2 regions of the Terribacillus saccharophilus genome follow, and region 2 is predicted to be linked to the other one. Evidence: a T-box and tRNA genes for the amino acid it is inferred to sense, from the RefSeq annotation. Region 2 holds a T-box; the other holds one or more tRNA genes.
The links. A T-box is a leader RNA that pairs with one kind of tRNA and senses whether it is charged. The one in region 2 lies ahead of trpS (tryptophan--tRNA ligase), so its partner is inferred to be a tRNA-Trp.
Positions count from the first base shown of each region.

Region 1: it has a tRNA-Trp gene. The T-box ahead of trpS (tryptophan--tRNA ligase) is inferred to sense a tRNA for this amino acid. The anticodon was not compared.

Region 1 covers NZ_CP008876.1:729,790-744,626, forward strand. Annotated here, with positions in the region: rRNA gene GZ22_RS03785 (23S ribosomal RNA) at 1-477, shown strand, start outside; rRNA gene rrf (5S ribosomal RNA) at 713-825, shown strand; tRNA gene GZ22_RS03795 (tRNA-Asn) at 838-912, shown strand; tRNA gene GZ22_RS03800 (tRNA-Ser) at 914-1,005, shown strand; tRNA gene GZ22_RS03805 (tRNA-Glu) at 1,023-1,097, shown strand; tRNA gene GZ22_RS03810 (tRNA-Val) at 1,118-1,193, shown strand; tRNA gene GZ22_RS03815 (tRNA-Met) at 1,230-1,304, shown strand; tRNA gene GZ22_RS03820 (tRNA-Asp) at 1,427-1,503, shown strand; tRNA gene GZ22_RS03825 (tRNA-Phe) at 1,532-1,604, shown strand; tRNA gene GZ22_RS03830 (tRNA-Tyr) at 1,613-1,698, shown strand; tRNA gene GZ22_RS03835 (tRNA-Trp) at 1,700-1,773, shown strand; tRNA gene GZ22_RS03840 (tRNA-His) at 1,790-1,862, shown strand; tRNA gene GZ22_RS03845 (tRNA-Gly) at 1,937-2,011, shown strand; tRNA gene GZ22_RS03850 (tRNA-Cys) at 2,017-2,090, shown strand; tRNA gene GZ22_RS03855 (tRNA-Leu) at 2,106-2,187, shown strand; gene GZ22_RS03865 (response regulator transcription factor) at 3,008-3,712, shown strand; gene GZ22_RS03870 (sensor histidine kinase) at 3,709-4,710, shown strand; gene GZ22_RS03875 (ABC transporter ATP-binding protein) at 4,792-5,556, shown strand; gene GZ22_RS03880 (ABC transporter permease) at 5,531-7,426, shown strand; tRNA gene GZ22_RS03885 (tRNA-Leu) at 7,844-7,925, shown strand; gene GZ22_RS03890 (NADP-dependent oxidoreductase) at 8,348-9,283, shown strand; gene GZ22_RS03895 (carbon starvation CstA family protein) at 9,566-11,026, opposite strand; gene GZ22_RS03900 (aldo/keto reductase) at 11,331-12,401, opposite strand; gene GZ22_RS03905 (hypothetical protein) at 12,779-13,972, shown strand; gene GZ22_RS03910 (Zn-dependent hydrolase) at 13,988-14,837, shown strand, end outside.
Region 2 covers NZ_CP008876.1:956,014-970,850, reverse strand. Annotated here, with positions in the region: gene pepF (oligoendopeptidase F) at 1-1,550, opposite strand, end outside; gene GZ22_RS17980 (competence protein CoiA) at 1,690-2,796, opposite strand; gene mecA (adaptor protein MecA) at 2,905-3,576, opposite strand; gene spxA (transcriptional regulator SpxA) at 3,859-4,254, opposite strand; gene GZ22_RS04950 (GNAT family N-acetyltransferase) at 4,480-5,070, opposite strand; gene GZ22_RS04945 (putative glycoside hydrolase) at 5,163-6,362, opposite strand; gene GZ22_RS04940 (ABC transporter ATP-binding protein) at 6,561-7,505, opposite strand; gene GZ22_RS04935 (ABC transporter ATP-binding protein) at 7,505-8,557, opposite strand; gene opp3C (oligopeptide ABC transporter permease) at 8,576-9,727, opposite strand; gene opp3b (oligopeptide ABC transporter permease) at 9,732-10,658, opposite strand; gene GZ22_RS04920 (peptide ABC transporter substrate-binding protein) at 10,794-12,497, opposite strand; gene GZ22_RS04915 (DUF3899 domain-containing protein) at 12,834-13,190, shown strand; T-box leader at 13,246-13,451, shown strand; gene trpS (tryptophan--tRNA ligase) at 13,508-14,494, shown strand; gene GZ22_RS04905 (YjbA family protein) at 14,527-14,837, opposite strand, start outside.

The DNA.
Region 1 (14,837 bases), 230 kb from region 2:
CAACGGATAAAAGCTACCCCGGGGATAACAGGCTTATCTCCCCCAAGAGTCCACATCGACGGGGAGGTTTGGCACCTCGATGTCGGCTCATCGCATCCTGGGGCTGTAGTCGGTCCCAAGGGTTGGGCTGTTCGCCCATTAAAGCGGTACGCGAGCTGGGTTCAGAACGTCGTGAGACAGTTCGGTCCCTATCCGTCGTGGGCGTTAGAAGTTTGAGAGGAGCTGTCCTTAGTACGAGAGGACCGGGATGGACGCACCGCTGGTGCACCAGTTGTTCCGCCAGGAGCATAGCTGGGTAGCTACGTGCGGAAGGGATAAGTGCTGAAAGCATCTAAGCATGAAGCCCCCCTCAAGATGAGACTTCTCATCATTTTAAATGAGTAAGATCCCTCAGAGACGATGAGGTAGATAGGTTCGAGGTGGAAGCGTGGTGACACGTGCAGCTGACGAATACTAATCGATCGAGGACTTAACTAAAAACGAAAAGCGCAAAAGGCCGTTTAGAAACGAAAGGATAAGTAAGAGGCCGTAAAGGGGTAATTTCCCTTGAAGGGCTATTGCTTATACTGCAGTTTCTGGCCTTTGGAGCTGGATCTGACTAGTAAGTCAACGCCAAAGGCCAAGCACTCCGGTGCTTGGCCGCATGAGATGTCTGGCAAGACATGTTTCTTATCTAGTTTTGAGGGTTCATTCAAATTGAATTCTTGAATTGTCTGGTGGTAATAGCGAAGAGGTCACACCTGTTCCCATGCCGAACACAGTAGTTAAGCTCTTCAGCGCCGATGGTAGTTGGGTTCGCCCTGCGAGAGTAGGACGTTGCCAGGCAATTCTGATTATTCCACAGTAGCTCAGTGGTAGAGCTATCGGCTGTTAACCGATCGGTCGCAGGTTCGAATCCTGCCTGTGGAGCCACGGAGAGCTGTCCGAGTGGCCGAAGGAGCACGATTGGAAATCGTGTAGGCTGCTAACGCGGTCTCGAGGGTTCGAATCCCTCGCTCTCCGCCATCACACTTTACATAAATGGCCCGTTGGTCAAGCGGTTAAGACACCGCCCTTTCACGGCGGTATCACGGGTTCGAATCCCGTACGGGTCACCATTTATTTTCAAGACCAATCCGGAGGATTAGCTCAGCTGGGAGAGCATCTGCCTTACAAGCAGAGGGTCGGCGGTTCGAGCCCGTCATCCTCCACCATCTTTATCTAGTTTCATAGAAAATACCTTTTATTATCGCGGGGTGGAGCAGGGGTAGCTCGTCGGGCTCATAACCCGAAGGTCGCAGGTTCAAATCCTGCCCCCGCAACCAAATCATTTCACTTACTACGTTGAAATCCTTCTTAGCTAGTGAAAAATGGTAGTACCCGAAGGTGCAACCAATTTTTAAATCATGGTGCACGAAGTGTGCAATCATATTGTTTCTCTTAAAGTGGTCCGGTAGTTCAGTTGGTTAGAATGCCTGCCTGTCACGCAGGAGGTCGCGGGTTCGAGTCCCGTCCGGACCGCCACTTTTTACAACATTGTATGTTACATAATGGCTCGGTAGCTCAGTCGGTAGAGCAACGGACTGAAAATCCGTGTGTCGGCGGTTCGATTCCGTCCCGAGCCACTCTCATCGGAGGGATAGCGAAGTTGGCCAAACGCGGCGGACTGTAAATCCGCTCCCATCGGGTTCGTAGGTTCGAGTCCTACTCCCTCCACCATAGGGGTATAGTTCAATGGTAGAGCAACGGTCTCCAAAACCGTAAATGTGGGTTCAAATCCTGCTACCCCTGCCATAACATATTCATCATGGCGGTCGTGGCGAAGGGGTTAACGCACCGGATTGTGGCTCCGGCATTCGTGGGTTCGATTCCCATCGATCGCCCTCTATATAGCTTTAGGCTATAGCCAAGTAAACAGGCTGGGATTCCTATGGAATCCCTAAAGCCTAACTTGTATGCGGAAGTAGTTCAGTGGTAGAACATCACCTTGCCAAGGTGGGGGTCGCGGGTTCGAATCCCGTCTTCCGCTCCAATATTGGCGGCATAGCCAAGTGGTAAGGCAAAGGTCTGCAACACCTTGATCACCGGTTCAAATCCGGTTGCCGCCTCCATAATATTTTTAATGTGCCGGTGTGGCGGAATTGGCAGACGCGCACGACTCAAAATCGTGTTCCGCAAGGAGTGCCGGTTCGACCCCGGCCACCGGTATCACACAAATCATCGTATTGCCAAGCGATGAGAAGGACTTCAGGAATACTGAAGTCCTTTTTTTATGTTATTGTAAGGTATTCTGAAAAGCTGATTACAATACTGTAACCCCCTTAAATGTTGAACAACATCATTTAGGGGTATTTTTTTATCTTAAAAGTTAATAAAGCATTTAAATTAGTAAACTTTAATAGAAATCCTCCTGTTTCATTAGGTATCAGCTACCAGAAGGCTATCAAGTCGAGGTTGGCGCAGCTGGTCTGTCATTCCCCACCGTTATGGGGTTTGAATGATGATGGTTCGATATTCATATTGGTAGGAGGCAGTACGTGGCCGATACGTCCAACGCTGCCACCAAGAATTTTAAAGATGGATCCTGATGGCAATATCGAGGTTTTGGTATACCAGCTGAAAAAGGTGAGAAAATTAAAGGGAAGCTTTGGTGCAAAACTGGTTTATGGCGTTTTAAACCGGATGGAAGTGATGTTGAGCTGCTTGCTTGGGGTTTGCGTAATCCTTATGAGCTGGAGTTTAATGAGGATGGCGAGCTGTACGCTTCGGATAATTGTATGAAGGAACAAGGATAGCGTGGAGTAGCTGGTGATCTGAATAGAATTTGGCATATAAAGGCAGTGCCGTGTTAAACACAGCGAAGTGGAATAGGAATTATCACATTACATAATAAATCTCAGCAAATGCTTGATTCTAACAAAATGTTAGAGTCTTTTTTTTACAGGAGAGGTCAATTCATTAGAGGTGACATTAGTTAAGATTCAGATGGTAAAATTAAGCTAAACAAACAGCTGGGGAGAAATAATTTATGGACAAGATTATGATTGTGGAAGATGACATAAAAATTGCAGAATACTTAGGTTCCCATATAGAAAAGTATGGATATGAAGTGACTATTGCTGCGGATTTTGAAAAGATTATGGATGCGTTCCTCGATGTACAGCCTAAGCTTATTTTACTGGATATCAACTTACCTAGTTTTGATGGCTATTATTGGTGCCGACAAATCAGGAAAGTGTCGATTTGCCCGGTAATATTCATTTCTGCGCGGACTGGTGAGATGGATCAAGTTATGGCGATTGAAAATGGCGGGGATGATTTTATCACAAAGCCATTTAATCCAGATATTGTCATGGCGAAAATCAGAAGCCAGATGCGGCGTGCTTATGGGGAGTATGCAGTAAAGTTAGAGGAAAGAGTGCTTATTCAGGAAGGGTTACACTTTTATCCTGAACGATTGGAGCTGCGCTTTCGGAATGAATCAACGCAACTGACAAAAAAAGAAACGGACATTGTCGAAAGTTTACTGGAGCGTTATCCGCGAGTTGCTGGCAGGCAGGATCTATTAGCGAAATTATGGGATGATCAAGCCTATGTGGATGAGAATACCTTAAATGTAAATATAGCTCGTGTTCGGAATAAGTTCCAGGAATTAGGGATTGAAGATGCTGTTGAAACGGTCAGGGGAGCGGGCTATCGACTGCGTATTACATGGAAAGAGGATAAAGCATGAAATTATTCCTTCGCGAGCATGTGCTGCTTATTATGTTCCAACTCACTCAGTGTGTGATGGTTCCGATTTTATTTTGGCTGGATGGCTACCGAGATGTTGGGGTTAGTGTATACGCCTTCTTCCTGTCATTGCTTTTAATATCCGCATTCCTTTGTTATCGGTATTTTAGCCGGAGGAATTTCTATTATAGATTACAGCATTCACTTACATCACTCGATCAATCGTTAGAGACGACCGAACGTGCGCCTATTTCAGAAGCACTTGATCAGTTGCTTGCAGCTCAGTTTCGTTTATATCAAGAAGAACTGCTAAAAGGAGAAGACAGACAGGACGAGCATCTGTTATTTATGGATCGTTGGGTTCATCAAATGAAAACGCCGCTTTCTGTTATTGAATTAACGGCACAAACACTAGATGAACCAGAATCATCCAGCATTCGGGAGGAAACAGACCGAATGCGGGAGGGCTTGAATACAGTTCTCTATTTAGCAAGACTTCGGACTATTACAGAAGATTTTCATATTAAGCCTGTTGTCCTTTCCAAGCTGATTCACGAAGTCAATCAAGAAAACAAGCGATTTTACATTCGTAATGAAGTATTTCCTGTATTGAAGGAAGAGAAAGCAGGAGCAATCGTGGAAACGGATGAAAAGTGGCTTTTCTTCCTGTTAGCACAGCTGGTACATAATGCTGTCAAATACTCTGCTGGAAAATCAAATCAACTTGTTCTGTCTCTTTATGAAAGATCAGGTGAATTAGTGCTGGAAGTGAAGGACTTTGGAGTGGGTGTTCCAGTTGTGGACCGGAAACGTATCTTTAATAAATTTTATACTGGCGAAAATGGCAGGAAATATCGGGAGTCTACCGGTATGGGCTTGTATTTGGTAAAAGAAGTCGCTGACAAGCTGGAGCACGGCCTGGAGATGGATTCCACCGTAGGAGAGGGTACAACTTTCCGGATCATATTTTCCAAAACACAAAACCTTACATCAATGTAAGATTCGTGAAAGCATAATCGATAGTAGGACATGTACTGCTCAGGCTATGCTTAGATTAAGCATTGGAGAGGAGAATGGATTATGCTCAAACTTACAAAAGTCAGTAAAATCTACGAAGGTAAAGTTGCTTATCGCGCCCTTACCGATATCGATTTAGAAATAGAGAAGGGTGAATTTGTTGCCATCATGGGACCGTCAGGGAGCGGAAAAACGACCTTATTGAATATTGTTTCCACAAACGATACGCCGACAACAGGGCAGGTGGAAATCGATGGACAACAACCTCATCAGCTAAAGAAAAGTGCTTTGGCTAAGTTCCGTCGTAATCAACTCGGATTCATCTTCCAGGATTTCAACTTATTACATACCCTTACGGTTCAGGAAAATATTATCCTGCCGCTAACATTAGATGGTGTCCGAGCAGGAGAGATGCAGCAAAAAGCACAGCAGATAGCAAAGAGTCTAGGAATTGAATCAATTATGAATAAGCGTACGTACGAGATTTCCGGAGGACAAGCGCAGCGGGTGGCCATCGCCAGGGCGATGATTCATGAACCGAAATTGCTGCTAGCGGACGAGCCAACAGGAAACCTTGATTCAAAAGCGGCCAAGGATGTCATGAAAATGCTGGTATCCATTAATGAGAGAAATAAAACAAGTTTGTTGATGGTAACGCATGATCCGCAGGCTGCTAGTTATTCTGATCGTGTTGTTTTTATTCGGGATGGTAAGCTGCATGCCGAAATTCATCGGGGGGAGAGCAGACAAGCATTCTTCCAGAAGATAATCGATATGCTTTCGCTGATGGGAGGAGAGGGAAATGACTTTTCGTCAGTTCGCGTTTAGAAATGTCTTACGCAATAAACGATTGTATATTGCTTACTTCCTCAGCAGCATGTTTACGGTGATGGTATTCTTCACATTTGCAATCTTTGCATTCCATCCAGCTTTTTCAGAAGGATCCGTTAATAAGTATGCACTGTTTGGAATGGCTGTTGCTGGTGGAATTATTTATGTATTTTCTTTCTTCTTTATTCTATACTCGATAAGCTCTTTCTTGCAGTCAAGGAAGAAGGAGTTTGGCTTGCTCATCACTTTAGGAGCTTCTGATAAGCAAATACGGCTCATGGTATTTATGGAGAATATTTTAATAGGACTTTTTGCAACAGCTGGCGGAATTTTGATAGGACTAGTATTTGCAAAATCCATCCTTTTACTTGCTGAGAATATATTAATCATTGATGCATCTCTTGATTTTTATTTCCCAGTAATGGCTATTGTAATAACGTTTATCAGTTTTATCTTTCTCTTTTTCTGTATATCGGTTTTGGTGGCGTTCGTTTTACGTACAAATAAACTGGTCGATCTCATTAAAGGAGATAAGAAGTCCAAAGGAGAACCGAAGGCCTCTATTATTTTATCTATCCTTGCGGTTATTCTGTTAATTGCAGGATATGGTACTTCTGTTTATGTTAAAGGTGCCAGTGTTGTCTTTGTAATGATTCCAGTCATTATCGTGGTGACGCTGGGAACATATATCTTGTTTACGCAATTAAGTGTTTATTGTATTCGTTTTCTGAAAAAAAATAAATCAATCTTCTGGCGTAAGACCAACATACTGCTATTTGGTGACTTATCGTTCCGAATGAAAGATAACGCTAGAACCTTTTTCATGGTAGCGATTATATCAACCGTAGCTTTTAGTGCTATTGGGACATTATATGGGTTTCAATCTTATCTTACAAAGGGAGTAAAAGAGATGAATCCATATACGTATACGTATAGTCCTTTTTTGGACGAAAGTGACGAAGTGATTGAGCAAGATATGCATAAAATCAATGCAATTTTAGATGAACAGAAAATCGACGCAGATATGGAATCCACGGACTTGGCATTTTATAATACCTCTGTGGAAGAATCGCCTGTATTGATAGTGAAAGCTTCTGATTATAACCGTTTTGCCGCATTAATCGATGAGAATAAACTGCACCCAAAGGAAAATGAGGCAATCATTATGGAACAAAGTGATGCGGTAATCATGGAAGGACAGAAAGCTAGTGAAGTATTGATGGCATCCGGCGTTCAGCTGGATAACGGACAGGAAATTTTGCCAAGTAACACAGTGAAGTCTGCTGTAGGGCTAGGCTTTTCTGGTTATTATGTTGTGAATGATAACACTTATGATCAGCTTGGAACTCCAGTAAGAACAGATTTTACTGCTGCATGGAATGTACATGACGGGAATGAAGAGCAAGTTATTGAAACTGGAAAAAAGTTAGAGGAGCAAATAGAGCATAAAGTATTTTCAGTTGATCACTCCATTTATGAAATTAATAAAGCGTATGGACCGATATTATTTATTGGCTTATTTATCGGCATTGTGTTCTTTGTCTCGGCTGGAAGCTTTCTCTACTTTCGATTGTTTACGGATATTGATATAGAAAAGCGCAAATTTAAGTCGATTGCCAAGATTGGATTAACCGAATCAGAATTGAAAAAAGTGGTGAACCGGCAAATTGTTATTTTGTTTTTCTCACCTATTGTAGTGGCACTCATTCATGGTGCTGTAGCACTTACAGCTTTATCGCGTTTGTTTGATTACAACTTAATAGTTGAATCTGCTTTAGTATTGGGAAGCTTTGCGGTAATCCAAGTATTTTACTTCTTTGTTGTACGATTTTTCTATATGAAACAAGTGATTCGATCGGTCTTTTAAATAAGGTCTTCGCTTTTGAAAAAGTTTAGAAACTGCTGGAACATAGGATCCGGCAGTTTTTTAGGTTTCAGTCATACAAAATCATTAAGAATTTTAAAGTTGGTAAGGAGCATTTGGCAATCACACTATTATGTATTATGAGTGGGACGATGAATAGAAGCATTGCAATTTTATTGGGATGTGCGCTTTCTAAAATTTGCTCAGTCGTTAGTTGCCAAATTGCATTCTATTCATGTAAAATAAGAGTTACGTGTTTTAAAAAGATCTTAAATCTTTGCCTGAGTTAGCCATTAGATTCAAAAAAAGATTGTAATGCAAAAAAAACTAGTTATTTTTAAAAATTGTATTGCTTTTTGTTTCTGCAGCATATATAATCTAACTTGTCCTTAAGAAAAGGGCAGCATACATAAGAGACATGCCGGTGTGGCGGAATTGGCAGACGCGCACGACTCAAAATCGTGTTCCGCAAGGAGTGCCGGTTCGACCCCGGCCACCGGTATCACTAGACAGTATGCCAAAGCTGTCCAATCAAGACTCTAACGTAAAGTTAGGGTCTTTTTTTGTATTCTAGATTAATGGATTTACCTTATAAATACTTGGAACTTACATAAGAGCGAAGATACCTAGTATCTGCGTGAATCAGAAAACAATAGTTGTAGCACGTTTAAGAATATAAGTGGATTTAGGTTAAATATAGCAGTAGCTTATGAGCTTAAATCAATAACATAAATACCATCTATAAGCAGTTTAGTTTGATTCAAAGTTATTAGAGGTTAAAATAAGTCATGTATTAAATAAATACATGGTTACAGAGAATTTCATTTGAATTTTTAGCAAGCTCTGACAAGAAGGAATAACTTCTTAAGACAGAACCAAGACTAAAGCTTACAAATATATTTCTTAAAAAAGGGAGTGCATTTCATGCGTGCAGTTATTATTAATGAATATGGCGATAAAAATGTATTAGTAGAGCAAGAATTGCCGAAACCTGAAATAAAACCAAACCAAGTGCTTGTTGAGGTGTATGCCACTTCAGTTAATCCGATTGACTGGAAGCTACGTGCAGGTTACTTAAAGCAGATGCTCGATTGGTCCTTCCCAATTATCCTTGGCTGGGATGTTGCAGGTAAAATAGTTGAGATTGGGAGCGAAGTGAAGAATTATCAAGTCGGGGATGAAATTTTCGCGCGACCGGATACTACCGCTGCAGGTACTTATGCGGAATTCACAGCAGTGGATGAAGAATTACTTGCGAAAAAGCCTAGCAATCTTACATTTGAGGAAGCTGCCTCCATTCCATTAGCAGGGTTAACAGCTTGGCAGTGTCTGGTGGATAATACAAAGGTCAAGAAAGGTGATAAAGTACTTATCCAAGCTGGAGCTGGTGGGGTAGGAAGTATGGCTATTCAAATGGCAAAACATTTGGGTGCCTATGTTGCTACAACTGCGAGTGAAAAAAATGAAGCATATGTAAAAGAGTTAGGTGCTGATGAATTCATCAACTACCGCACACAGCAATTTGAAGATGAATTAAGTGATTATGATGCAGTCATTGATACAATGGGCGGCGATATATTAAATAAAAGCTTCCAAGTTTTAAAGCCCGGCGGAAGACTGGTAACGATTGCGGGACAACCTGATGAAGCATTAGCAGAAAAACATCAAGTAACGGCAAGCTCTTATTGGCTGACACCAGATGGGAAGCAGCTAAGTGAATTAGGAGAATTACTTGAGAAGGGAACTCTTAAGCCTCAGGTAGGTCATGTATTTGATTTTTCAGAAGAAGCTTTGCAAGAAGCACATGAATTAAGTGAAACGCATCATGCCAAAGGGAAAATTGTGATTAAAGTTAAATAATTTACGGGATAGCAAACGTTGAAACCAACAGAATACAGATCAATCTGAGATAATATAAAAATGCCATCATGATAATATGATGGCATTTTTATTTTTAACTAAAGATGTTATGGGTAATGCTTATAATACCAGAGTTCACATAACGGCCTTGCAAATCTTAGAAAGTCTTAGCTGATTAATTAAAGTTTTTTAGATGTAACTCAAAATGGATGTGACATATTTTAATATCCTTACTATAACAAAATAAGGAGTTAGGTGTAGACCTCACCTAACTCCAATAAATCAATTTATTTTCTCGTTTTTAGGCAGAGAAGGTACTTCCAAATCTACGACCAAATTCTCTCTTTTATTTTTTCTGGCTTTCCAGAAGAACAAAGCAGTGATGACCACTGTCATGATTAGTCCTCCTGTATGTGCTGCCTGATAGGATAAGCCAAGACCAAGGTTACTATCATATAAAATATAAGTTAACACCATATCGGTAATGAATACTGCCGGAATTAATGCTATGAAATAATTTTTCTTTTTAACAAATAGATACATAGTGCCTATCCAAAGCGCAAGTGCTGCGGTTCCTTGATTGGCAAACGAGAAGTAGCGCCATAGGATATTAAAATCAATCGTTGTCAGCCAATAAGAAACGATAAACAATGGAATCGCGATTGCCAATCGTTTTGCCAGTTTGCTTTGATTCAGATTGATGTAATCGGCGATGATATTACGTGCTGCTCGAAATGCTGTATCACCAGAAGTGATTGGTAACACTACTGCACCAAGAACGGCTATGGTACCACCAACAGCTCCAAGTAAGGTCATGCTGACTTCACTAACTACCAGGGAAGCTGTACCCTCATTTATTAATCCTTGAAGACTTTGTCCATCAAATATAGTCATTGCTGCTGCTGCCCATATCATGGCAATAACACCTTCGGCAATCATCATGCCGTAAAAAATGTATCGGCCTTGTTTTTCATTTTGAGTTGTTCTTGAGATAAGCGGTGATTGTGTGGCATGAAACCCAGAGAGAGCCCCGCATGTAATCGTTAGAAATAGGATTGGGAAAATAGGTGTGTCAGCTGGATGCATATTCGTTAACGATAATTCTGGAATGGTATAGCCCCTTAATAATAACGCGGCACCCACACCAACTGTCCCTATGATCAATAGTGCCCCGAAATACGGATAGACACGACCGATGATCTTATCAATTGGGAGAATGGTAGATAAAAAATAATAAGTAAAGATAATAAGAACAATAGCTATTAAAGCAACTCTGCCATCAATTAAGTTATGCAATAATGATGCAGGTGTCGTTACAAATACTGTACCAACCAGCAGTAATAACAGTAATGCAAAGACGTTCACTAAATGGCGAGAAATTTTACCTAAAAACCTTCCAGCAAGTTCTGGAATATGAGCGCCACGATTACGAATCGAAATCATACCAGTTAAGTAATCATGTACAGCTCCAGCAAAGATAGAACCGAGCACGATCCATAAGAATGCTGCAGGACCATACAATGCACCCATAATTGGACCAAAGATAGGACCGGTACCGGCAATATTCAGTAATTGAATTAATGCGTTTTTCTGTTTGTTCATTGGCACAAAGTCTACACCATCTTGATTAGCATATGCTGGTGTTTGTCGCTCCTCATTCGGTCCAAATACTTTCTCAACGTATTTTCCATACGTAAAATACGCTGCAACCAATGCTAAAATCGCAACAAAGAAAGTAATCATCCTAAATCCCCTCCATATCTATGTAAGCGTTATCATGAACATTGTATTATAAAAATATTTATAAAGGAAGGGGAAATAAAACGTCATTCTGCAACAGAAATTTTAGCAAAATATAATCAATACATAGGACAAGCTAAAATTAGTAAGCATACTACATTACGATTTATCGTTATGAATGACAAGATTATCACTTCTCGTGTTTTGCAATTAGTGTTGATACAGCTTATTAAAAGTTTATAAAACATAAATTAAAATACCGAAAACAGAAATAAAGATCTGTTTTCGGTATTTTTGAGTTCCATTATTATTCATCCAGACCCATAGACTGCTTATATCCTTGTAAATAAGCCATCTCCGCCGGGCTTCCTTTTTCAAAACTGCTCATAGTACGGTGCCACAGTGGATAGATAGGTGCTGGTCTGGCAGCTGATTCAATCAGGTCGTGTTCTTCTTGGGTTAATTTGATATCAAACGAAGCTATGTTTTCTTTTAGTTGTTCTTCATTACGGGCAGCAATAACAATCGGGCCGACGTTTGGACGGTCTTTGACCCAAGTATAGGCTATTTGCGGCACAGAAGCATTGTGATTTGCTGCTACTTCTTCCAGTGCATCAATTACCTGATAGAGTCGTTCTTGATCCTGCACCCAAGGCTCTGACCAGCCGCCGCCTTGGCGGGTGTTTTCTGGTGCTGTTTTATTGCGTCCGATTTTACCATTTAGCAGACCTTCACCGAGCGGACTCCATATCATATTGCCAACGCCGAGTTCGGTACCTGCGGGTAGCAGTTCATATTCTGCTTCACGAGCTTCAGGTGTATAGTAGATCTGCTGTGTAATTGGAGGGATGTATCCAGGCTGCTGTGCGACAGTAAAAGTTCTCGCAAGTGCCCAGCCACTATAATTAGAAACACCCCAATAACGGATTTTCCCTTTTTTGATTAAGTTGGTCATCGTATCTATTGTTTCCTCAACTGGTGTACGTCCGTCCCAAAGATGGACAAAATACAAATCAAGATAATCCGTACCAAGACGTTGCAGTGTTTGGTCAATGGATGCTTCAATATTAACGCGGGAAGCTCCTCCATTGTTAGGACCGTCCCCTAATTGAAAGCCCGTTTTCGAGTTGATTAATACTTCGTCACGACGTCCCTTGATAGCAGCACCGAGGACACGTTCTGAATCTCCTTTGGAATAAAGATTCGCTGTATCAAACATATTAATACCAGCCTCAAGTGACATATCTACTATTCTGCGAGCTTCGTCTTCTTTTATGTTACCGGTAGCCTCAAAACCATTCGTGCCGCTAAATGGAATCGTTCCAAGTATATACTTTGGAACACGAAGACCAGAATTTCCTAAATTAATGTATTCCATGATAGCCTCCTAATTAAAAGTTGTTTAATATCATGCATCGTAAATACAGTACCCGACCTTAAAATTAGTAAAACTATCCAACAAATAGTATGGATAACACGTCATTACGCCGATGTCGAGATTTTGTTCATGATGTCCTTTATAAACAGAAAAAATTTATAAAACGTTTATAACAGAAATAGAGAAATTCAGAATAAAGTGGTTGTAGGAACAATAAATTTGAAAGCCTCAAAGTCTAAAAGGGTTTCCAAAAAAAATGAAAAGAAAAAATTAAATTGACTGAAAACTTAAAATATATTATTATTCATACATGTCTTTATTTGAATATTCTTTATTTGGTTGTTTTAAAAATACAGCAAGAAGTTAGGAGACCCCTCATGTCACAAATGCTAGCGTTAGTCATACTTACCCTTATTTTATTTATTGGTGATTTAGTTGCAGTTCGGACGAAGGCTTGGGTGCCATCAATATTTATTTGTGCGATTTTATTTCTTGTAGGTTATTGGACCTTCTTCCCAGCAGATATCGTAGCGGTGGCCGGTGTTCCTCCCGTTGTAGCGACGATGATGATGTACCTTTTGATTACCAATATGGGGACATTGCTGTCAGTTAAAGAATTGAAAAACCAGTGGAAAACGATTGTGATTGCACTGTCTGGTATTTTGGGTATCGTTGTTTTGCTACTATCGGTTGGAACACTTATATTCGGTTTTGAAACAATGGTCGTAGCGATTCCTCCTTTAGTCGGTGGTGTAGTTTCTGCGCTGATCATGTCTGATGCAGCTAGTGCGGCAGGTCTTTCATCTTTGGCAGTATTTGCTATCGTCATTTACGTGATGCAAGGTTTTGCTGGCTATCCGATTACATCATTTGTACTGAAGAAAGAAGGGAAACGACTGCTGAAGCTTTATCGGAATGGAGAACTTCAAGTGGACGTAACTGATAAAGCAAAAGAAGAAATAGCAGCTGCTGTGGAAACAGCACCATCTAGATGGAGACTGCCTGAAAAATACAACACCGATTTCTTGAAGTTTTTCAAGCTGGCGCTAGTTGCTTATGCAGCATATCTTGTATCTACTTTGGTAGCGCCATTATTCTCAATCAGTCCATTCGTCCTTTGCTTATTATTCGGGGTTATTGCCTCTAGTGTCGGTTTCCTTGAAAAGCAGGCATTGCAAAAGGCAAACGGATTTGGTATTGCGATCTTAGTGCTGATGCTCTTCATCTTCGACGGATTGAATCAGGCTACACCAAGCATGATGCTGCAGATCTTGTATCCGCTGGTAGGAGCTATCGTTATTGGGGTTATTGGAATGTACATCTTCTCCTTTATTGCAGGTAAAATTTTAGGAGTAAGCAAGAATATGGCGTTTGCGGTTTCCTTGACAGCTCTTTACGGTTTCCCGGCAGATTACATTATTACAAACGAGGTAATCAAGTCTTTGACCGAAGATGAAAAGGAAAGAGAAGCATTAACGAGTCGAATGCTGCCGCCGATGCTCGTCGGAGGCTTTATCACAGTAACCATCGTGTCAGTCATACTAGCAGGAATCTTTGTTGGTTTCTTGTAATAGGGAGAGAATAACTTGAGTAAAACAAAAGTACGGATTGAACAGCATATAGAAGCTTTAGCGCAATTTACTGCAACTCCTGGTTCTGGTACCACGCGTCTCACATACAGCCAGGAGGACCTGCATGCCCGTAACTATATTAAAGAACAAATGAAAGCATCAGGCTTGAATGTAACCGAAGATGGTTTCGGCAACGTTTTTGGAAAGATGGAGGGCTCACTGGAAGATGCACCTAGTGTAATGATCGGTTCCCATTTTGACTCGGTGCCGAACGGAGGAGCTTATGATGGACCAGCTGGAGTCGTAGCAGCGCTCGAGGTTGCACATCTTTTTCATAAGAATAACCTGAAACCGAAGTATCCACTTGAAATGATAGCGTTAGTGGAAGAAGAAGGCTCTCGCTTCGGCGGAGGGCTGATGGGTTCACGAGGAATTACTGGAGTACTGAGTGAAGCTGATTTTAACAGCCTGAAAGATAGAGATGGAGTTTCTGCAGTAGAAGCAATGCAAAAAATAGGATTGGACCCAGCGCTTCCAAAAGGAAGAGACCCTAAAAAGATGAAGGCTTTCCTTGAATTGCATATTGAGCAAGGACCAATCTTAGAGGAAAAAAACATTCCTATCGGTATTGTTGATGCGATCGTTGGGTTGACTCAATATGAAGTGACAGTGAAAGGGCAGGCAGGTCATGCGGGGACAACTCCAATGGACCGTCGCTCGGATGCCTTAACAGCAGCAGCTAAAATCATCAGTCAGTTGCCTGAACTTGCTGTGGAAGAAGGGAACGGCACGGTTCTTACTGTAGGACGGCTAAATGTTTTTCCTAACGGAGCAAATGTCATTCCTGACAAAGTTGTATTCACGG
Region 2 (14,837 bases):
ATGCGTGCCCATTCCAAACCGATTTCTTCATCGATTGTCAAACCTTCACCAAAGTATTTCTTGTTTAAATCATAATACATGGACGTGAGATTCTCGGCAGTAAGCACTTCCCCGTCCTGCTGATGCTTATGAATCATATGCTCAAACTCAGCAAACATCGTCTGACGGAAAACAGTGCCGCGGAATCCTTCCAGGAAGTGATTCAGCAAATACAGCTTCTCTTGCTCATCATCCACGTTATTAATCATATATTCATTCAGCAAAGCTTCATTACAAGTAGATGCAACTTCTGCAACAAAGATGGAATAATTACCATATCGGTACGGCTGATTTTTGCGTGTATAATAGCTATGCACGGAATGGCCGAACTCGTGTGCCAATGTGAACAAATTATTAACGTTATCCTGCCAGTTCATCAGGATATAAGGATTTGTTCCATACGCACCCGATGAGTATGCACCACTGCGTTTGCCTTTGTTCTCTTCTACATCAACCCAGCGATTCTCGAAGCCTTCCTTCAGGATAGACTGATATTCCTCTCCTAATGGCTCCAGACCCTTAAGAACATAATCCTTCGCTTCGTCATACGACACATTCATGTCGACATCTTTTACTAGCGGTGTGTAAAGATCATACATATGCAAGTCATCAATACCAAGCACCTTCTTGCGGAGTGCCACATAACGATGAAGCAATGGCAGACGCTCATTAACCGCTTCTACGAGGTTATCATAAACCTGTTCAGGAATTTTATTATTATCCAGTGCAGACTGACGAGCTGACTCATAATTCCTTACTTTTGCATAGAAGTTATTCTTCTTCACTGTACCTGAAAGTGTAGAGGCAAAAGTGTTGCGGAATTGACCGAATGTGTCATACATGGACTTGAATGCATCTCGGCGCACACGTTGATCCTTCGATTCCAGAAACGTGACATATCGACCGTGCGTAACGTCTACCTCTTCCCCTTCTTCATTCTTAATGCTTGGGAAAGTCAAATCCGCGTTATTAAGCATACCGAAAGTAGCAGAACCATTATCAGTCACCTCAGAAGCTTGAGCAAGTAATGTCTCTTCCTTCTCAGACAGCACATGCGCACGCTGACGGCTGATTTCGTTCAAAGTATGCTCGTACACTTTAAGCTCGTCATTCTCTTTCAGAAACGATTGGATGCGGCTCTCGTCGATTGCGAGTAATTCAGGAACAATATAACTCATCTTGCTTGAAATCTGCGTAATCAGTAGCTCCGCTTTTGATTGCAATGCCTGATAATGCCCGTTCGTCGTATCTTGGTCATAACGCATGTGAGCGTATGTATAAAGCTTGCCGATACGTTCAGATAGCTCATCCTGCAGCTTGAACATCTTATACAAAGTGTCTGCGGATTCTTCGAGCTTGCCTTGGAATGCAGAGATCTTATCTCCATCCTCTGCCAATGCTTTGCGCTCTTGCTCCCATAAATCATCTGTCGCGAATATATTCTCTAGGTTCCAAGTGTTTTCTACTGGTACCTCGCTTCTTTTTGGTAAAGATTTAGCTGATTTTGACACGAACATCCTCCTCCAATGCTGCTTACCTTTTCTGTTCCAACTAACTATTTCGTAAATTAGCAGGGAAAATCCTTCAACTATAAGCATTTTCTCTCTTATATTATATATAAAAGCGATAGAATCATGCGAAGAATATCCCTCAGAATAGAGATAATCCCTTTTTCTTTACGAAGGTGTCGGAATCAATTTGATCGAACCAGCCGTGCTGGCATAGACGCTGCATGTATGACTGCACGGGATGCTTATTGGAAGATATGGCAAACGGCTTTGTGGCTACTTCCCATTTTCTGCAGATATACATAAGCCGTTTGAGAGATATGCTTTCCGTGACAGATAGGTGATTCAATACTTCAAGCCACATATCAGTTTGCCAAATATAAGGTGGTACAGACATTTGATATTGGGTTTCAACAGGCTGCAAAATGGAGAGCGGTATATCTTGCAGCAGCAATCCGTTATCATACAAGCGCATTACCCATCGCTTCATAGCAACTGGAGCATATGTCAGAGGCTTTGCTATCGCTCTAGCTTGGATACTATGCCAAGCTTGATTAATCTCTAGAAGGTTTTTCGGAAGGGGCTGGAATATTTGTGGAAAACATAAACTTTGGAGAGGACGGAAAAAGAATTGACCAACAGTCTGTTTTTTACCCGTAAGGAGAATATGCTGGACGTTACACAAAGTTTCAGTATCCGAACAATAATATAATAGCTGTAAAGGCATGTTTTGCTTGTGCTGCATTAGGAATCGCTGTTCTCGTTTCGGCAAGTCAAACATATAAGTAGAAGTACGTTTTAAACGATTTCCCCCTAAAATCCATATAGGAACAATTCCATTTCGCTCATATGCTTCATTTCGTCGCATCAGCTCTTCATCCGATATAGATGCACATTGATATTCAATAGCTAGCTCTCTTCCGTTAGAGGTATGCAGCAGCAAATCTGGACGTCTAGCCGAATCTTTGACGCGTTCCTCCAATCTGACTGCATAGCCCTGCTTTTTCAACCAATGAAACAGCTGCAGCTTACCTCGCATATGGTATAAACTTTCCCCTGTTTTATTTAGCTCGCAGTCATGTATTTGTTCATGTGCAAAATGAGGAATAATCTTCTTGCCAGCACGAATGATGACTGACTTTCTACAGGCTGGACAGAAAAAACGCTGCTTTCTGAAATTATGGATTTGCTCTTTTTGATGTGAAGCAAGCAGGATGAGTCTGCCGTCCTCTAACTGGGCCTGCAACATATCTATCACCTCCATGAGGTAAGTATATATCAGGAAATTATCAGCACTGAAAAACTGATCAAAAAAGTCGTTTTAAGCACAAAAAAATAGACATTCTGTAATGAATGTCTATTTACGAGGGAAGTATTGCTTCACGTTGGTAAGTGCGTCTTCAGCGAATATCACCTTGCCGTATTCTTCCAATCGATATATCGTTATCTGGGAATCATAGCCGAATTCAAGTATCTGACTTAGAACATCTTCCTGATCGTCATCTCCAAGAATGGTGTCATCGAATTCTACATACAGCATATATTTGTCTTTGTAATGGAATAATCTGTTTTCGATGCCATACGTTTCTTCGAAGTAGTGGCTAAGCTGGATTACATCCTCGAAGTCACGGAATTGAATAACGAAGGACAATTCCTCTTCATCCTCTTCTTCACTATCTTGCTGATGTGAGCCGAATTTTTCCTCAAGGACAGAATCGACTTTCTCCTCTACAGAGGATTGAATTGTTTTATCATCGACATTCAGCTCTAGGCTTTCTCCATCTTTAGAAAGCTGAGCCTTTGTAACGACAATTTCCAATCCCTTATCCATGGCCTGCACTTGAATCCACAGCGGACCATCGACACTGAAGTCCTCTTTGTAATTGACTTCATCCATCATCTGCCAGAACAATTGCTCACTTCGTTCACGGTTATACCAAATATCTTCTTTATCGAAGCCGCGATCTTCAATATCTATATAAGATATAAAAAATTTGATTGTATTTTCATTTATTCTTTCTATTTCCATGGTTTTCTCTCCCTCCAGTAAAGTGGCAGGTGAAAAACGCCCTCTTGCCTTTACACTTCCCGTATTCCCTTACCCTCAATCTAACTTTTTCTGTGTGTATTTCTATTTTATGATAAATCCTCCCGTAAGGAAAACAGAAAGGCTTAAGATTGCCGAAAAAAGGCGAATGACCTTAGAAGGATTCTGTCCATTGTAGCGCATTTCAGATAATTTGTCATCCGAGGCAGCTGGAAAGAAAAAAGACGCAGATCCGAATGGATCCACGTCCTTTTTTGTATAAGGTCAGTTGACCATACGCTGTGCTTCACGCAACTGGAAAGTACGCACAGTTCTTGGCAAGAAGCGGCGAATTTCATCCTCATTGTAGCCTACCTGCAAGCGTTTCTCATCAAGGATGATCGGACGTCGCAATAGACCTGGGTTTTCTTGAATCAAGCTATATAACTTCTTCAATGGTAATTGATCTAAGTTCATATTTAGGCTTTGGAAAACCTTTGAGCGTGTAGAGATGATCTCATCTGTACCATCTTCTGTCATACGCAGGATTTCCTTGATTTCATCAAGTGATAATGTCTCGGAGAAGATGTTCCTCTCTGTGAATGGAATATCGTGCTCTTCTAACCAAGCTTTAGCTTTGCGGCAAGATGTACAACTTGGTGAGGTATAAAGTGTTACCATTAAACTTCACTCCTCAATACAGAATATGTTTCTATTTCTTTGCCATGGAAAGATTTTATTTAAAATAATTTTAATTTAATCTCTCTATGTACAAGTATACTACAGTGGTCAAGTTATTAAAAGGCTTCCTGGAAGATACCACAGTTTTTACACAAATATACGTATGCAACGTTGTTATGGTTCCTATATACCCTGCCTATACGGTTTGAAACCCATCTTAATAAATTATTTCTGATTTTCTTTCAACGTATTAAAAATGCTATCCTTCTCCGTATCCTTAGAAAATGTCAGCACTTCATTCGATGCTTGATAAGACTCACCATACAGTTGTTTATCCTTGTATGTATGAATCTGCTCGTACATATCCTTCATTGCGTCAAATATTTCCTCCTCTGTCTCTCCATTTGGAGCCCAGTATAGGATTTCCATCGGATTTTCCTCTGCAGTGGCAAGGGAACGGCGGTTGTAACCAATTGTCTGGGCATGCTGGAAACCTTGTTTTTCGTAGAAGCGAAGACGTTTTTGGGAATCAGAATCCTCATACTGCAGTGGCTCCACTTCCAGCAGAATCGGCTTCCCATGTTTCTTCAGCTTATCAATTAACTTGCCACCGATACCTTGACCGCGTGTCTTAGCAGCGACATATACATAATCGATAAATAGAAAATGGTCGAATTCTGCGTACATCAGGACATGCTCTTCGCTCTCATCCTTGAAATATACATCTGCCTTCTCTTTCAACAGTAATTCCATATGCTCCTTCGACTTCATCTCTTCTATCGGAAAATACTTGCTTAGTTTCTCATACCAATTCATAAGGCAGCTCCTTCAGCGAAAGTTTAACTTAGTTATACCCGTGAACACCCTCCATAAACAAAACAGCCTCCCAAAAGAGAGGCTGTTTTAGATTATGGTGTAAAATCGACACCTTCTGTATAGTTGTTAGCTGCATTCCAAATGAGAAATTCATCGATTCCATTCTCATTTAGCGCGCGAATTTGATCTTCTACTTCTTGCTTGCCATACTGTTTAGAAGATACCCATGGTGCTTCGAAATCCTGAATCCAAGGTCTCGATACCGGTTTATTCTCAAGCTTACCTAACACGTCATTCTCCACTTTCGCATACTCAGCCGTCAGCTCATACGGGTGATCATTCGGAACATCCAATCCAAAATACGATGTCCAGTGGCTTGGGTAGATCATCGAGGAAATAACATCAACATTGGATGATATTTTGGAGAAGTTCTGACCAATCCCTGGTGCTTCCTCCAACGTAGCAGCGTAGCCGAATATATCAACTGATGTTTGTACATCATAGTTGGATAATTCCTCTTTTGCATATGCTACGAAATCAGTTACCGCATTCACACGTTTCTGTACATTGTCCGTATTTTCATCGGTATAATCACCATGATCATACTGCAGTTCATCGTCCTTCGTCTCAAACCCTTCCGGGAAACGAACGTAATCAAACTGTATCTCCTGGAAACCCATCATAGCGGCTTCCTTTGCCAGCTCCACATTATACTCCCAAACTTCATGCTGAAACGGGCTGACGAAGGCCTCTCCGCGCCCATTCTTCCATACGCTGCCGTCCGCATTACGGAAGGAAAGCTCAGGCTTCTTCTCGGCTAATAACGTATCTTTGAATACAACGATACGGGCAATCGGATAAATCTTATGCTTTTCTAATTCCTCCAGCATCTTTTGCGGGTCGTCTATGTAGTTTTGTGCTATATCATAATAAGGAGACTTTTCATCAGGAGTGTATGTAATGTTACCATGATCGTCTTTGATATCAATGACCATTGCATTGAGGTCTGTCTCATCCACCAGCTTTACTAAGCTGTCGAATTTCGCTCCCCCTGCACTAGGTCCGGTCACGTAAATACCTCTGACAGCATCGGGATAATCAAATGTTAAATCTGATGAATATGTAAATCGTTTCATCACTTGCGGTACTTCATATGTTTCGACAGTTGAGGAGCGAGCAGTAAGCTGTTTTCCTTCCAATTGTTCCCCTTCATTAGCTGCAAAGGCAGCCGTTGGCATCAACGCAGTAACAGCAAGTGCAGCAGTCATCATCGACTTCTTGAATTTTCCCATTCTATCAATCTCCTATTTGGTAGTTAGTTTCATTATAAGGGAGATATTTGGCAGATGAAACCGTTTTTCCCAAGTCTCTGACGAAATCACCAAGTTTATGTCGGATTATACCCCCTCTTCCTACTTAACCTATTTTTTCATATCGCAAACCTAAATTAACATACAAAAAAACCGCAGCAATGGCTGCGGTTTTGCACATTAGTTTGTAACAGTGTTTTGTTTTTCTTTTTTGTATTCCTCAAATTCCTTCGAGGTGCACAATACCCAATGTCTTGGGCTGATTTCACGGAATTCAGGCTCTTCGCTCGTATCATGCTGGCTTGGATCATATACGATACGTTTACGATTGCGCTCGTAGATTGGATCCGGCAGCGGAATAGCGGAAAGAAGGGAGCGTGTATACGGATGCACTGGATTTTTATAAAGCTCCTCTGCATCTGCAAGCTCAACTAGCTTACCGAAGTACATAACACCAATTCGGTCACTGATGTATTTAACCATGGAAAGATCATGGGCGATGAATAGGTAAGTAAGTCCTTTTTCCTTTTGAAGCTGCTTCATCAAGTTAACGACCTGTGCCTGGATTGATACATCAAGCGCTGAAATCGGCTCATCGGCAATGATGAATTCTGGGTCTACTGCCAAAGCACGAGCGATACCGAGACGCTGACGCTGACCGCCACTGAATTCATGCGGATAGCGGTTGGCATGCTCTTTGTTCAAGCCAACTGTTTCCAGTAATTCATATACTTTTGCTTTTCTTTCTTCTGCATTTTTCGCCAAGCCATGAATATCAATACCTTCTGCAATGATATCCATAACAGTCATACGCGGGTTCAAAGAAGAATACGGATCCTGGAAGATCATCTGCATCTGACGGTTGAATTTCTTCAACTCAGTTTTGTTTTTCTTGCCTTGGACGTTTTCTCCTTTGAAAAGCACTTCACCATCTGTGGAGTTGTACAGACGGATGATAGAGCGGCCAGTTGTGGATTTACCACAACCTGACTCTCCTACAAGTCCGAATGTCTCTCCTTTATAAATATCAAACGTCAATCCATCTACTGCTTTGACGACGTTATTTCTTCCAAGTTTGAAATGCTGCTTCAGATTCTTGATCTCAAGTAATTTTTCCTGACTCATTATCGCGTCGCCCCCTCAGAATGATCCATTGACTCGATCCGCTTTTTAACTGACTCAGGCGGCTCGACCTTTGGTGCATTTTCATGCAATAGCCACGTTGCTGCATAATGCGTATCGGACACTTTGAACATTGGCGGCTGCTCAACAAAGTCAATTTCAAGCGCAAATTTGTTACGCGCTGCAAAGGCATCCCCTTGTGGAGGTGCAATCAAATCAGGAGGTGTACCTGGAATCGCGAACAGTTCCTCTTCGTCACTTTCTAGTGTCGGCATGGAACCGAGCAGACCCCATGTGTACGGGTGCTTCGGATTGTAGAACACTTCATCAGTTGTTCCAATCTCAACAATTTTACCAGCATACATTACTGCTACTCGATCTGCCACATTAGCAACAACACCAAGATCATGAGTAATGAAGATGATAGATGTTTCTACTTTCTTTTGAATGTCTTTCATCAACTCTAGAATCTGAGCTTGAATAGTTACATCCAATGCAGTTGTAGGTTCATCTGCAATCAAAATACGAGGATTACATGCAAGTGCCATAGCGATTACAACACGCTGACGCATACCACCGGAAAATTGGTGCGGGTATTGCTTCATACGTGATTCCGGATTTGGAATTTGCACCAAATTCATCAATTCAATTGCTTTTTTCTTTGCTTCTTCCTTGCCAAGTTTTTGGTGCTTAAGCAAGCCTTCCATGATCTGTGTACCGACTTTCATCGTCGGGTTCAGAGATGTCATTGGATCCTGGAAGATCATCGCCATCTCTTTGCCTCGGATAGCTTGCATATTCTTATCTTTCATTTTCGTAATATCTTTATCGTCGAACAAAATAGATCCTTCTTTAACAAAGCCGTGCGGTTGAGGAAGTAAACCCATTAGCGCTTTTGTCGTTACAGATTTACCTGAACCTGACTCACCTACGATTGCTAGAGTCTCCCCTTTTTTCAGATCAAAGGAAACGCCCCTTACTGCTTGTACTTCACCACTGTGGGTCTTAAATGAAACTTTGAGGTTATTCACCTCAAGGATATTATCTTTTTTCAAGGTAGTCGCCTCCTTTAATTATTTTCTCATCTTAGGATCGAATGCGTCACGTAGTCCGTCACCAAGAATATTGAACACGATCATAAGGACTGAAATTATTACTGCTGGGAACACAAGCAACGTTGGTGTCGTTAACAATGTTTTGAATCCATCATTAATCAATGTACCTAGTGATGCCGCTGGTGATGGCAGACCTAGTCCAATGAAGCTTAAGAACGCTTCGAAGAAGATAGCTGATGGGATCGAGAACATTGTATTAACAATAATCAGACCCATAACGTTTGGCACTAAGTGTCTTGCAATAATTTTCCGGTTAGGCGCACCTAATGTACGAGCTGCGAGAACAAACTCATGTCCTTTAAGTTTCAGCACCTCACCACGTACAATCCTGGCCATACTTGTCCAGCCTGTTATCGTAAGTGCTATGATAATCGCCCAAATACCTGGATCAAGAATCAGAATCATTAGAATTACGACTACCAAGTTCGGTATACCAATAATTACTTCTAAGAAACGCATCATGTAGTTGTCTACACGGCCGCCATAATAAGCAGCGATACCACCGTATGCAACACCAATTACTAAGTCAATCAATGCTGCAGCTACTGCAATTAGAAGTGAAACTCGTGTACCATCCCAAACTCGCGTCCATACATCACGGCCTAAACGGTCGGTACCGAAATAGAAGTATTCATCTTCTACACCTTTAGCTGCATATTTATCATAAGTAGCTTTTACTTCCGCGGAGTTACGACTGCCGTCTCCCTCGTTGACAGTTTCAAATGTTATAAAATCTTCTTGATTATCAAACTGCATTTTTGCTTTCATTTCAGCAGCTTGAACATTATTTCCATTAAATGTCTTTGTTTGTGTACCATCTAGACCGAGGAAAGATATGTTCTCGAGAACAGGAATTCTTGGACCCATCAAGGAACGGTTCAGATCCTGCTCTTTATACGTATAGTCGCTAGCAACCGGAGCGAAGATACTCATTAAGACTATAATAAGTAATAGAACCAGCGAAATCATGAAAAATACATTTTTCCGCAAGCTTCTTACTGCATCCTGTAGAAGTGTAGTACTTTTACGAGCCATAACATCGCTTTGCTCTTCGGTGCGGTCGGCAGGTCGGAAAAGGTTTTTATCCAGCTCTTTTTTTCTGTTTTCCATCATCTCAATCCTTTCCAGAAAGCCTAATTCTAGGGTCGATTAATCCGTACAAGATATCGATGATCAATATCATTACAATAAACACGACAGCGAAGAACATTGTCGTACCCATGATGATAGGGAAATCATTCGATGTAACAGATGTTACGAATTGTTCGCCGATACCAGGAACAGAGAAGATTTGCTCAATAACAAGCGTACCTGTAAGCAATCCTACAGCCAGTGGACCTAGAATTGTAACCAAAGGAATCAAAGCATTTCGGATACCATGCTTGAAGATGATAGCGGTACCAGCCAAGCCTTTTGCTCTTGCAGTAGTAATGTAATCTTCATTCAAAACTTCAATCATCTCTGTCCGCATGAATCTCGCACAAGTAGCCATTGGGAAGATAGCTAGAGCTATAGTTGGCAAAATTGAGTATTCAAATCCATTCCAAGTCGCAACTGGGAGAATTCCCCACTTTACTGCAACAAAATATTGAAGCAGCCCTGCAAAAACAAAGGAAGGGATTGATGTACCTAAAACTGCAACGATAGTAGACAGATAATCTGATATTCCATTGTGATAGATAGCTGATACTAAACCAAGCAAAATTCCCAAAACTGTACCGATAATTAATGCTTGAATACCAAGTTGAGCAGATGGTCCGATTCTATCAGCAAGTATATCGGAAACTCCTCGATTATCATATTTGAAGGAAATACCTAAATCTCCTTGGATAAGGCCCCCTAGGTAGTTTACATATTGAACAGGAATAGGATCATTCAATCCATATTTCTCAAAGATTACTTCTTGCTGTGCTTCTGTCAATTTGTCTGCATTTGCCAAAGGTGAACCCGGTAATAACTTCATCAACACAAATGATATAGTAGCTATTAGAAATAGCGTTATAATCATATAAATGACTCGCTGCCCTATATAACGCGCCATATGAGCACCTCCTAAATTAATTGTCGAAACATTCCTTATTATTTGATAATGGATGTCAATGGAAAAGAGAGTATATGCCATAGCGGGCTATACTCTCTTTTTCCTAATTCACTTCATATAAGTTTATTTTTAAACTTATTCTTCTGCAGCAGCGTTATCCGCATATGCCCATTTGTATTCGAAGTCGTTTCCAGCTGGGTTAGAGAATACACCTTGCAATTTTGGACTCTGTAGGTAAGAGTAACCTGCTTGATACAAAGGAGCAATTGCTGCGTCTTCAAGCAATACTTTCTCAGCATCTAGGAAATTCTGCCAGCGAGCCTCTGGGTTTGTTGCATTATCAGTAGATGCTTGCTCTACTAGAGAATCATATTCCTCGCTAGAATATGCCATGCGGTTGTTTTCACCGTCAGTAACAAATAGATTCATGAAAGTATAAGGGTCGATATAATCCGGTCCCCAACCAGAAACTTCGATATCAAAGTCTCCAGCAGTATCTAGATCAAGTCTTTGTTGGAATGGCACTTGCATGACGTCTACTGTCAAACCTTCCAAGTTCGTTTCCAACTGCTCTTTCAAGTAGTCAACCATTTGTGTAGAAAGATCAGTATCACCTGTAAGGATTTCAAGTGTAATTTCGTCCTGTCCAAGCTCTTCTTTCGCAGTAGCCCATGCTTCTTTTGCAGCTTCTGCATCATAAGTCAATAGATCACCGTTAGTCTCACGGAAGTCCTTACCATCTGGACCTTTTACAAAGTCTTTAGGCATTAGTCCGTTGGATACTGTAGAACCATTGTTCAATACTACGTTAACAAGACCATCTTTATCGATTGCCTGCGCAACAGCTTTACGTGCATTTTCATTCGCAAGAGGAGTTTCCTCACCCATACGGTTTTGGTTCAATTTCAAGTACCAAGAAGCCATGTCTGGTACTGGCAAGTAGTCTTCATCGTTAATGCGTTGATCAACGAATTCAGCAGTTAAAGAAGTTCTATCAACTGCACCAGTATCATAAAGGTTAACCCCTGTAGCTGTATCTTTAACAACTTGAAGATTGATTTCCTCTAGCTGTACAGTATCAGCATCCCAGTAAGTATCATTTTTTACAAATTGCATTGTGCTACCATGGTTCCATTCAGTCATCTTGAAAGGACCGTTAGAAAGCAGGTTATCTGCTTCAAGTGCATAGTTTTCGCCTTGTTCTTCAACGAATTTCTGATTCAAAGGCATAAATGTAGGGAATGTAGTTAATGACTCGAAGTATGGAACTGGCTTTTCAAGCTGCACTTCCAATGTATAGTCGTCAACTGCTTTAACACCTAGTTCATCAAGTTCTGCTTCGCCAGTATTGACAGCAGTAGCGTTCTTGATAACGCCGCCCATCATGTATGGACCGTACTCGGAACCTGTATCAGGATTGATCGCTCTTTGCCAAGCGTAAACGAAATCGTTTGCTGTTACAGGATCACCATTTTCCCACTCAGCATCTTCACGAAGTGTGAATGTCCAAGTAAGACCATCTTCGCTTACTTCTGGATCACCAGTAGCAATACCTTCTGCTAGGGAACCATCTTCTGCTAGACGGTAAAGACCTTCTTGAATCTCGGAAGTCCACTGGATACCATATTGGTCATCCGCAAGTGAGGAATCCATGGATGGAATTTCATCACCAATTGTTAGATTGTATACCTGATCGCCATTAGCAGATCCTGAAGCACTATCTCCGCTTCCTTCTCCGCCGCCGCTTCCGCCTGAGCTGTTAGAGCCGCCGGAACATGCAGCAAGGAATGAACTAAGTACTAAAACAAGTGCAAGCAATAGCCAGTTCGACTTTCTCATGTTAAAACATGACCTCCCCAAAAATTCTAAATTTTATCACTTTTCTACGAACAACTTGTTCGCAATTAGAATTATACAAGTTTTCTCACAATTTGTGCACCCCTAATTTTATACGAATTTTACAAAAGTGCGAAAACATTGCATTTTCATAACAAAAAATAGGACTAATTTACTAGTTTATTTTGCGGATTTCATACTTAATTTTATACTTTTTACACAAATCCAAGTATAATTACCCCTATGAGCAATCATACGTAATAGGAATAAATGTTCTCCCTTGTCCTTTTCGCACTTGTGCTATAATTGTTCATAATCTTTTGAAGGCGGTAATGTAAATTGTTTGGTAAAAGAAACTTGATTCTATTATTAATTAACTTAGCAATCACAGGATTGCTTTTCTTCTTATCAGATCAGCACAATCTTCTTGCTCTAATAAACTCCCTCTTCTATATAGCTTTCTTCTATTTTATCGTAGCACTGCTGTTGTTCGTCATAAAAGGAAGAGTACTGGATGGGATAACAAGAAGTTTCCGGAGATTTGGTAAGTATATGAGCAGAGGTATGATTGACTTAGAAGAAAATGGAGAGCCCTCTGAATGGGTAAATCGTTCTTTCCTAAGTTACATGCAGATTCAAGCTGCTGTCTTAATTGTACTAATGCTTATCTTCCTTGCGATCTACTACCTTATCTAACAGACCGGCTTGCAAACCGGTCGCAACATGCATATAATGAATAACTAACAAGAATATAAAAGCGACGAAGAAAATATAGTACGTTACTCCTCTGGTTGAAGAGAGCTTGTGGCTGGTGAAAACAAGCACCATGGGTAGCGGAAATTGGGTTTTTGGAGCTGCGGGATTATTTCCCGCCGTCTACGCAGGCGTTAACTGTATCAAGTGATCCTTCATATAGGAGGATAATTAGGGTGGCACCGCGGTCTATTCGTCCCTGCAGCAAATGCAGGCAGCGAATGGATTTTTTTGTGTCTTTTTTAGGAGGATGATTTAAAATGAAAACAATTTTTTCAGGTATCCAGCCAAGCGGCAGCTTGACACTGGGCAACTACATCGGCGCTCTTAGCCAATTTCCTGCTTTACAGGAAGAAAACCAATGCTACTTCTGTATTGTTGATGAGCACGCGATTACTGTACCACAGGATAGATTGAAGCTGAAACAACAGATTCGTTCACTCGCAGCACTTTATTTAGCTGCTGGAATCGATCCGGAGAAATCCGTTCTCTTCATTCAATCCGAAGTACCTGCGCACACGCAGCTAGGATGGATGATCCAATCGATCAGCTATATCGGAGAACTGGAACGAATGACACAGTACAAAGATAAGTCAGATGGTAAAGATGGTGTTTCAGCTGCTTTACTAACATACCCACCGCTTATGGCTGCCGATATTCTTCTATACAATACAGATATTGTTCCGGTCGGCGATGATCAGAAACAGCATTTGGAGCTGACGCGCAATGTAGCGGAACGATTTAACAATCGTTTCAATAATATCTTTACTGTACCAGATATCCAAATCACGAAAGTCGGTGCTCGAATTATGTCCCTGCAAGAACCGACGAAGAAGATGAGTAAATCAGATGTGAACTTGAAAGCTTCTATCTTCATATTGGATGAACCGAAGCAAATCGAGAAGAAAATCAAGAGTGCGGTTACCGATTCCGAGGGCGTCGTACGCTTTGATAAAGAAAACAAACCAGGTGTCAGCAACCTGCTTACAATCTATTCGGTTGCAACTAATAAGACAATCGAGGAAAGCGAACAGGAATTTGCAGATAGCGGTTATGGCGAATTTAAACAAGCGGTTGCGGATGCAGTCGTTAACATGCTCTCCCCTATCCAGCAGCGTTATTACGAATGGATGGAAAGCGATGCGTTGGATGAAGTTCTTGATAAGGGCGCAGAACGCGCACAAGCAGTTGCAAACAAAACATTACGTAAAGCGAAAAAAGCGATGGGATTAGGTCGCGGAAAATAAAAAATAACCGGCAGATTACTGCCGGTTATTTTTTATGAGGTTTTTGCTTGATCATTTTGCTCAAGCTCCCATAGCTTTTCATAGAAAGGCTGGCCTTTTACCATTTTTTCGCATAGTTCTTCCTGCTTCTTGCTCCAACCGACGGAAACTCCGTCATAGAGCTTCTGCCATGCTTCCTGAAATTCTAATGAACGGATCACATGGTACTCCTCAGGTTTCCACTCTGTCAGCCAGTATCTAACCTGCTCTAAATTTTCACTTGTCTCAAGCTGATCCATTGTCATCATCAGAAGCTGCTTCAACTGTCTCTCTTTTCTTGTGAGTCCAACCATTAAATCAGGCT